3 regions of the Sporosarcina sp. OR05 genome follow, and region 1 is predicted to be linked to each of the others. Evidence: riboswitches for the same ligand, from Rfam matches in the RefSeq annotation. Region 1 holds a riboswitch; each other region holds the start of a gene.
What was found. Region 1 has a riboswitch for cobalamin ahead of NRI27_RS13260 (S-layer homology domain-containing protein). Riboswitches for the same ligand answer to the same signal wherever they lie in the genome.
Positions count from the first base shown of each region.

Region 2: another riboswitch for cobalamin. It lies ahead of NRI27_RS12710 (ribonucleoside-diphosphate reductase subunit alpha); the one in region 1 lies ahead of NRI27_RS13260 (S-layer homology domain-containing protein).
Region 3: another riboswitch for cobalamin. It lies ahead of NRI27_RS11780 (ABC transporter substrate-binding protein); the one in region 1 lies ahead of NRI27_RS13260 (S-layer homology domain-containing protein).

Region 1 is NZ_JANKJL010000009.1:101,984-105,265, forward strand. Features, by position in the region: gene NRI27_RS13260 (S-layer homology domain-containing protein) at 1-1,447, opposite strand, end outside; cobalamin riboswitch at 1,594-1,784, opposite strand; gene NRI27_RS13265 (DUF4385 domain-containing protein) at 2,007-2,453, shown strand; gene NRI27_RS13270 (CBS domain-containing protein) at 2,658-3,282, opposite strand, start outside.
Region 2 is NZ_JANKJL010000008.1:109,787-113,068, reverse strand. Features, by position in the region: gene NRI27_RS12710 (ribonucleoside-diphosphate reductase subunit alpha) at 1-1,547, opposite strand, end outside; cobalamin riboswitch at 1,758-1,937, opposite strand; gene NRI27_RS12705 (hypothetical protein) at 2,410-2,700, shown strand; T-box leader at 2,768-2,974, shown strand; gene argS (arginine--tRNA ligase) at 3,021-3,282, shown strand, end outside.
Region 3 is NZ_JANKJL010000007.1:80,149-83,430, forward strand. Features, by position in the region: gene NRI27_RS11770 (adenosylcobinamide amidohydrolase) at 1-113, opposite strand, end outside; gene NRI27_RS11775 (FecCD family ABC transporter permease) at 115-1,107, opposite strand; gene NRI27_RS11780 (ABC transporter substrate-binding protein) at 1,100-2,080, opposite strand; cobalamin riboswitch at 2,210-2,393, opposite strand; gene argS (arginine--tRNA ligase) at 2,556-3,282, opposite strand, start outside.

The DNA.
Region 1 (3,282 bases):
CAAATACGATCGACTTTTCTCCGCCAACTTTTATATGTGTTTGTATGGATTCTAATGTACCGTTAATGCCGTTAGAAATTTTATCATGCTCTTCTTGAGTTGTAGCTTTCTTAGTTGGAACTTGAAGTAAACGATCCCAGTCTGACGACGTTACAACGGTCTCACCGTCAATCTCTAATGTAGCGCCTGCGCGCTCTGCTGTTATTTTCGGTAGTGTTGCTTGATTAATTTGTAAAACGATTGGCTTTTCCACATCAACATGTTCATAAGTAGGTAATGTATACTCTTCACCCCCTACAACAATAGGTTCATGCGTAGGATCTTCTGGTTCAGGTGGATTTGCGGGATTTGTAAATTGATACCAAACTGATTTACCTGTTTTGATTTCCTGTAATGCAATAAGGGATTGCTCAGTCGCCATCATGTTCGTTAATAGATGGTCTTTCGTATACGTAAATGCCCCATTCGGTAACTGGAATGTCCCTAAAGCATCTAGGGGCGTCAATCCATTTTTAGTCCACTTTTCAGAAGAAATATCTTCACCAATTGCGACTAGTCCTGAAACGACTGTTGCAATACTATTCGAATTTTCTTTATTGAAAGCAGCCCATCCCGCGGTGTCAAGTTGAATAGTAAGCAGAACTTGCTTTGCACGATTTATTGCTTCTACTGCTGCACTTTCATCTTGGTAATTTGCAAGGGGGAGGAGTGCCATTCCTGTCATATCTGGATCTACCTTCGTACCGTAAAAGGCAAATCCACCGCCTTCTAGTTCTTGAGATAATAAAAAATGTAAAGCTTTTGTCTTTGCATTTTCATCCCAAGTTCCAACTGGATACCCTAATCTCTCTCCAGTATCAAGTGCAAGCATCGCCCACATATGTTTATTGACAGCACCAATTGAACCGTCTACCTCTTTTTGTTGGGCTGCTAATTCTGCAAATAGATTTCTTTTCGTTTCCCAAGCTGCGGACGGGTCCTTATCTAACGCAAGTAGTCCGAAGATATAGCGGATATGTTCTGTCCCTCTATTATTCTCAGGTAGGTATGGTTCATTTTCAACCCAATCAGGCAATACTGTCGTTTCTTCATGAAGGTACTTACCTACCGCATCCAATGCTACAATTTCAGTCCAGTTTAACTCTGGAATTCCCCATTGAAAAAACTCTTTGTTCTGTCGTCCATTTTCATAGAACGAAAAGACGTTTTGTAAAATAGTATCAACGGATGCAACTGGCTGTTCTACTTGTTCAGTCAAAAGTTCTTCAGACAAGTCGTTCGCTTCAACGTCAACTTGCTGTGCTAATCCATGTTCTTGATTTCCCTTTCCTAGTTCTTTTTGTTGCAATTCTGCTTCACTTTCCGCTTGTACATTAGGCGCAAAAAGTGAAATTACTAAAAGCATACTCATCACGGATGTAAAGATTTTTCTACTTATTTTCCCCAACATGTCTACTTCCCTTCTCATTTAAGTTGTAGTGAAAATATAAAAGCCCTCGCCTCCAGATGAGAGGCAAGAGCATATGTATCGTACGTATTTACAAGCAAGGACCCATTGTAAAAATACATCATGCAACCTTTCTCCGGAAGGCGTATCGCATTTATATTTTGGCAAGTCTCCTGACTTATAGGTATCCATCGTTCCTTCCGCCTTCCCAGTTAGTTAACCAGTGGCATTGTAGAAGTCACTCCCTATTTACAGTGGCCGGACCGTTCAGGATTCTCACCTGATTCCTTTTTAATCTTTGCGAAAACTGCAAAGAACCAAAATATGCTATTCAATTCTCACTAAGCATATAGAAAGTCTTGGAAAAAATCAATAGCCCACTTGACTGATTATGCGTATCGGCTGAATAGCATGAATTGATCAGGTGCCTGTCCCCCGTTTAATTCTGATTTGTTTTGGGGACAGGCACCCGCACAATTCAGAATTGTTTTTTCACAATTTTCATCTTCGTTTGACTTGTGGGTTTTCGGGAATAGGTGGAAAAAAAGGGGTGAGGTCGGTGGCTTTTGATTATGAATTAGATTACAGTAGCCTCAATTTGCGTGAGAAGCCTGAATTGTATCGGGTAGGACGAGGAGAACAAGGCGTTTTGCTTGTGGAACCTTACAAGAGCGAAATCTTGCCACACTGGCGTTTTAAGACGCCTGCAATTGCTCAAAAATCTGCCGAAAAGATTTATTCGATGTTTGAAGCGTACCGAAAAAAGGATGATTTCGTTGGGATGGATATGGCTCGGAAATTCATTCAAATGGGTTATACACGTGCACGACGTTACGCCAATTATAAGGGCGGGCGCAAGTATAACGAGGATGGTTCGGTGAAAGAACGCGATATTGATGCAGGTAAAGCAGAGTCTGCTGCTATCTTTAAGGAATACTGGGATAAGATACGTGCAGACGAGGATTATTTGAGGAGAAAGAGGGCTCATCAAAAAGCTTATGGATGATCATATAATTATATACAACCGCTACATAAAACCAGCTGTCACATGAGAAAATGCATTAATCTTCATAAAAAGTTCGCGTGAAGCCCAAGATCTACACCCAGCTTCACGCAATCGATTTATAGAATAGCATAGCAATTTTTGACTGCCAGACGAACTTTGTAGTTTCATTAATATACTTCTGCCTAATATACAGACTGTTCTGTCCTATCGTATCCTTAACAAATCAAATGGAGTAATAATACCAATCAAATCTTCGTCAGGTTCAGCATTTTCTGTTATGAGTAACGCTTCCAATCGAGTTCCCCTTGAAATGGCCCTCTTAAAATAATCATCCGCTTCATACACAGAAAGGTCTTTCTCGACAAACTCGAAAGATTCCTTTCGTTTTTCATAGTTATAAACTGTAGAAAGTGTCGGTATTTCCCGGGAAATCGAATCTTCTGTCGATTGACCCGCCAACCAATACGTAATACCTGCTGCAGTAATCAGACCTTTAAACTTTCCCTCCTCATAAATCGGCACTTGGCTGAACTTATTGTCACGCATCATTCGTAAAGCCAAGGTCAAATGATCACTCGCTTGCAATGTATGTACTTTGCATCCAAATAATGCACCAACACTTAGTGGATTGCTTAGTCTTTGTTCAATTTCTTCGATTCGTTCAACAATGTCATCATGAGGTTCTGCAATTACATAATCGATATCTGTTCGATGATGAACAATTGCATTCCGCAAATCGCCAAACTCCCTTAAATCATCTTCGTACTTGCGAACAACGGAATTTTTTATTTTCGCTTTATCAATAAGTCTATAAAACGGTAAATAACCA
Region 2 (3,282 bases), on a different contig from region 1:
CGGTAACGGGAATTCGTCCGTTGCGCTTGGACAACCGGGATTTTATTCAAATCAATGACATTATCAAGCATGCGCACTTGTATCGTGATCAATCTTTCCAAAACGTCAGCCGGTACAGCACGTCCAAGGTTAACTGAAGACAAGTTACAAACAACGAAATCGCCTGGCTTTGAACGTGTGACGACAATATCATCTTCAAGCGTTACGGACTCAAATTGCGTCGCACTCATGTTTTGCATGATTTCTGAACAGAGGTTACTTGAGTACACCATACCTTCATGTTTGTTCGGGTTCGCCCGGTTTACTTCATCACGATAAAACATGAATGGCGTCCCTGTTTCCAATTGGCTTCGCATGATGCGTTTCATAATTTCAATCGCAGGAACTGTCTCTTTCGTCAATGAAGGATGGTTTACACATTCCTCATATTTTTCACGGAAACTGCCTTGCCCTTTTGACTCATCATAGAAATCTTCGAGCGAATACCCCATCACTGTACGGACTTCGTGCGGGTCGAATAAATGCCACTCGGCACGCGCTTCGACTTGCTCCATGAAAATATCCGGCATACAAACGCCTGTAAAAATATCATGCGCACGCAGACGGTCATCCCCGTTGTTCAGTTTCAGGTCAAGGAATGTGAAAATGTCTTTATGCCACACGTCAAGATACACTGCGATCGCACCTTGGCGTTGGCCAAGCTGATCGACACTAACTGCAGTATTGTTCAGTTGTTTAATCCACGGAAGCACACCACTGGATGCTCCTTTGAACCCACGGATGGAGGACCCACGTGAACGGACTTTCCCCATATATACACCGATTCCACCGCCATATTTCGACAAATTGGCAATGTCCGTGTTGCTGTCATAAATACCTTGTAAGGAATCATCAACCGTGTCGATGAAACAGCTTGATAGCTGACCATGCGGCTTTCCGGCATTCGACAAAGTAGGTGTTGCAACGGTCATGTACAAATTGCTCATCGCCCAGTACGCTTCAGCAATTTTCCCTAGACGATTGTCCGTTTCGTTTTGCATTAACGTCATGGCAATAATCATCCAACGTTCTTGTGGCAACTCGACCGGTTGTTTATCAAAATTCACTGCCGCATAGCGATCCATCAGTGTCTTTAGCCCGATATATGTAAATAGCTTGTCCCGCTCCGGTTCAAGGAAACGACCGAGCTCATTCAACTCATCATGTGAATATTTTTCTGTCAGTACAGGTGTGTACAAACCTTGTTGCACCAGTTTTTCGACATTTTTCGCGAAATCTGTATACACTTCGACACCACGCGCTTGTGTTTGGCGTGCATACACATCATCTAAATAAATGCGTGCCGCGACGAATGTCCAATAAGAAGACGCCTCATCAATATTGCTCAAGCACTCCAGAATCATCGCTTTCGCCCATTCCGAACGGCTCGCTTCCGGATGACGCTCGTTCCAACGTTCGCTCGCTAGCAGTAATGGTTGTAATTTCTCCGTTCCGAATTCGGCTTGCAGCTTGTCCAGCAGATCAGCTCCGCTTGTCTGTTCACGCATGATTGTCAAAATAATCCCGCTCCTTCTATACTAGTTACCGGCGTTGCCGGGAATTAAAGAATTTAAGTGTTAATTAAAAATAAAAAAAGCCATGAGTCAACCTTCCCAAGGAGTCATCGCTTTGTTGTAAGTTGTAGAAACAAATCGGAACAATGCTTACATATAAGCATTACACGGATTCACTTCCACTTCTCAACCCCCGAAGAAAGTGTCGCTCGACGATGAATGGCAGGTCTACTGGCTGACGTTTCATCCTTCCGTCTCCCCTTCCCGCAACGTGCTTGTCACAGTGGTCATGAGGCGGTCGTCTACGTTCACAGTTGCGGGGACAGCTCCGACTAGCGGATTCCCTATTAAACCGAACTTGGTACCATTTCATCGCAAATACTATATATAGTGTTCTTTTCTCTTTAACTACCCTAACATGTTGTGTTCTAATCGTAAATAGCTAAAAAGTTATAATTGAATTTCAAACTTTCAAAAGGGCAGTAGGATTTTAGGGAAGATGATTAATAGAAACAGAAATTGTAAATGAGGAATAGTCGTAACGAATCGATTCATAAGGGGAACGTATATTTTTTGTTGAATTTTGTAGAAGTTACTTTTGAAGCAAAGAACATGTATGAAAATAATAAGGTGGATTTGACCTATTTTTTTGGTGGAGATTTGGGAGTTTTATTATGGGTAAATGGTCGGCTCGGAAATTGTCGAGCGGCGAGGGGATTAAAGGAGATTGTGCTTAATAATAGGGAGTTTTCCCGTTCTCACCGGTTCATGAGCAGTTACCACCGATTCGGACGGGTGTTGGGAAGAAGAAGGAAAGGAATGCAATAACCTCCAACCTCATGATCCAGAAGAGTTAGTGAAAGGCTATCCTGCGATGATTGTTCAGCAAGAGGATGAACTTGTAATCATGAAGCTAAACTCGAGTTTTAACACCCCCGATGCAAAATGGTATATAGATGAACTGGAGATTATCCAACATTTTAAAGGCGAAGAAACAACAGTTGAAACCCTAGATGAGAACAATGGCAGCCACACTTTCAAAGGCCCTCAGGAACCGGGGAGATACTATTTTTCCGCCATCCTTCGATGGAATGGAGAGATTAAGGGAGAAGCAATCTTCGCATTTTCTTTTTTCGTAAAGGAATAATTTTCATTTGAATCCATCTACTCGCAGTGCCTATTGACATTACACTTCCATTTTGGTACATTCAGATACAATATCGATGATGAAGAGAGTAACGGTCTTTTATTTCTGTAGCGAGCTGGGGGGGGTGGGAGCCTGGTGAGGGGAGATCGTGAAGCGCACTTCGAAGATGCTTTTCTGAGTTCAGTAGGAGAAGCCGGTGTCTCGCCGTTAGGAGAAAGTGGCCTGGATTGCAGGCAATTTGAGTGGTACCGCGGAACAAGCTTTCGTCTCAATCGTTTGAGATGGAGGCTTTTTATTATGCCTAAAAAGGAGTTTAGGAAATGAAAAATGTGATTTTGGAAATTTTACAGTCTGTCAGTCCGATCCCGTTGGAAGAGCATGCGTTGGAGCGTCCTGCTTATGCACATCTAGGTGACTTCGCGTTGCCTTGCTTCCCATTTGCAAAGGTCCTTCGAAAATCACCTGCAATGATTGCAGAAGAAATCGCTGCTTCTATACAGCACCCTTCCATTCGCAAAGTAGAAGCCGTCAATGGGTATGTAAATATATTTTTGGACCGAAATGGTGTTTCAAACGACATTT
Region 3 (3,282 bases), on a different contig from region 1:
CTGCCGTTCGGCCCAAGAATACCGAGCACTTCCCCTTTTGCCACTTGGAACGTTACATCGCGAACAACCGGCTCTTTGCCATAGCCGCCCGATACGTTTTTCACTTGCAGCATGTCACATCGCCCCTTTCCTTCTCTGTCTGTAGAAAATATACGCAAACACCGGTGCACCGATAAATGCAGTAATGACGCCGACTGGTAGTTCTGTCGGAGAAATAATTGTGCGGGCGATCAAGTCACAGATGATGAGCAATGATGCACCATTTAAGAATGATAATGTCAGTAAATGACGATGGTCAGACCCCCACATGAGTCTTGTCATATGCGGGACTACGAGGCCGACAAAGCCGATTGTACCGGATACTGCGACAGCGGAACCTGTTAAGATGGAGCCGCCGATAAGGATCATAAATTTTCGTTTTTTAACGTTTACGCCTAAGTGATGGGCACGTTCTTCTCCGAATAGCATCGCATTTAATTCGCGACGGTTCAACCAGAGAATGAAGGAGCCGATGACGACAAACGGTAGGATCATGAGAATGTAATTCCAACCGCGCATGGACACACTTCCGAGAAGCCAGCCGATAATTTGGCGGAGTTCTTCGCCGGTGAGGGCAATCATTAATGAAAGAACTGAGCCTAAGAAGGACCCGAAGATGATGCCTGTCAAAATGATCGTCTCCATTTTCATGGAACGGTCGACGAGACGTGCGAAGCCGATGACGAGAAACATTGTAATTGCTGCGCCGGTCATGCTGAAAAACGGTAAGGTGTATGTGCCCACAATCGGAATGGACAAGCCAAAAAAGAGTGTCATAACCGCACCAACAGAGGCGCCGGATGACACTCCGAGGGTGTATGGATCAGCAAGTGGGTTTTTTAATAAACCTTGGAATGCGGCTCCTGCAATGGCGAGCGAGGCGCCGACTAGTCCAGCTAAGATAACACGTGGCATGCGAATTTTATATAAAATGTTCGTTGCCGTCGTATCGGATGCATCCCAAAATGTGCTGATAGGAATATGTACCGTTCCGATTGAAACACCGAGCCAGACCGCCACGAGTAATGTGGCGGCGGACACGATGTAGGCAATGGTTGCTTTATTCACCAAAAGCCTCTGGATATACTGCTTTCGCTACTTCTTCTAGACCGAGTGCAAGACGTGGACCTGTACGGCTCGTCAAGTTTTCATCGACTTGAATGACTTGGTCTTCTTTTACGGCTGTAATGTCACCGAAGCCATCGCGGTTTTTCACGCTTTCGATAATGTCCGGCACATAACTATACATGACGATAATAACGTCAGGGTTTTGGTTGACGATTTCTTCAGGACTGATCATCACCCAACCTTCTTCAGTGACAACGTTTTCCGCACCGATCATGTCCAAGATTTCTTGCATGAACGTGTTTTTACCCGGTGCATAGATGGAAGGTGCATCGGATGTTTCGATGAATACACGCTTTTTGTTTTCAACTTTTTCTGTTTTCTCGATCACTTCAGCGACTTTCGCTTTCATGTCTTCGATAATTGTTGTCGCTTCTGCTGTTTTTCCAGTCGCTTGACCAATTTGTTCAATCGTTGTGTATGTTTCTTCAAAGTTCGTTGCGTTTTTCACGACAAACACTTGAACGCCCGCATCGCGGATTTGTTGTAAGCCTTCTTCACCAGTGCTCAGACCGGATTCGTGTGCGAAGACAACATCCGGTTGCATCGCTACGATTTTTTCGACGTTAAACTCCATGCCGCCGATTTTTTCTTTTTCCAATGCTTCTTCAGGGTAATTATCATAATCGTTGACGCCAACGATTTCTTCGTTCAAACCAAGGGCAAAAAGGATTTCTGTGTTACTTGGCATCATGGACACAATTGTTTTTGGTGCTTCTTCAAACGTGATTTCATTGCCGACAGCATCTGTCAAGGTGACAGGGAATGCTGCTTCTTCAGACGCTTCTTGTCCGTCTGCTTGCCCGTTTTCAGTTACAGGCGTTTCCTCTTTTTTCGGCTCGTCCGCTGTACCGCATGCCGCAAGCATGAATGTCGCGAGCACGGCCATGAGTAGTAATTGCAAAAACTTCTTCATTGCTCGTTCCTCCTGTTTTGTCCAAACAAAAATCCCCCGTTTGTCAACGGAGGAATGTGCTCAGTAAAAATCCGGTACGACGTTTCTAACTTGCTTGTACCGATTTTCACCAAACCTATCCTCGTAGGGTACGGGTGATTCATGAAGGCAGGTCTCCTGGCTCGTGCGTAACGCTCGCTGCGCCTTCCCGGAACGATTCCAGTGGCACTTGCAGTTTGCTTGCACATACAGTGGCGGGACCGCGTCGGCATTGAACCGACTTCCCTTTTAACCCCGGCGTTGGAAGCGGGGCACCTTCATGTTTGGGTATGTAATTTTCAATTCTGATTCATTATACTATACATTTCGACAATGTCGACAGTCCTATTTTTTTGGTGCCTGCCCCCGAAACAATTGTGAATTGTTTCGGGGACAGGCACCAACACGATTCAAAATATTCGCCCTTCCGTCTCGTTGACGGAAGGGCGAAATGGGGTTACATTTTTTCAGGTGCTGCGACGCCGATGAGTTTGAGGGCGTTGGCGATTGTTGTGCGTGTTGCCGTGATGAGTGCTAGGCGTGCTTCTGATAGATCATGGTTTTCCGGGTCAAGCACTTTTTCCGCATTGTAGAAGCTGTGGAATTCAGCTGCGAGTTCCTGGATATAGACCGTGATCCGATGCGGTGAGCGTAGTCTTGCTGCGTCGCTCACAAGACGTGGGAAGTCCCCGATTTTTTTCAACAGTGACAGTTCTTTTTCCGTTTGTAAAAGCTCGACGTGATCTGTTGAAGCAGCAAGGTTTGCGTCGCCTGCTTGACGCAAGATCGATGAAATCCGTGCATGTGCATATTGTGCATAGTACACCGGGTTTTCGTTTGATTTTGAAATTGCAAGATCTAAATCGAAGTCCATTTGCGCATCGGATGAACGCATCGCGAAGAAATAACGAACGGCATCTAGGCCGACTTCTTCGACGAGTTCACGCAATGTGACCGCTTTGCCGGTACGCTTACTCATTTTAAATTTCTCGCCGTCTTTGTACAGTTGCACCATTTGTGTCACTTCTACTTCAAGCGTGTCGCGGTCGTAGCCTAATGCTTCGATCGCTGCTTTCATACGTGGAATGTAGCCATGGTGGTCTGCTCCCCAAATGTTAATCAGCTTATCGAATCCACGACGCAGCTTGTCTTCGTGGTAAGCAATGTCCGGCGTTAAGTACGTG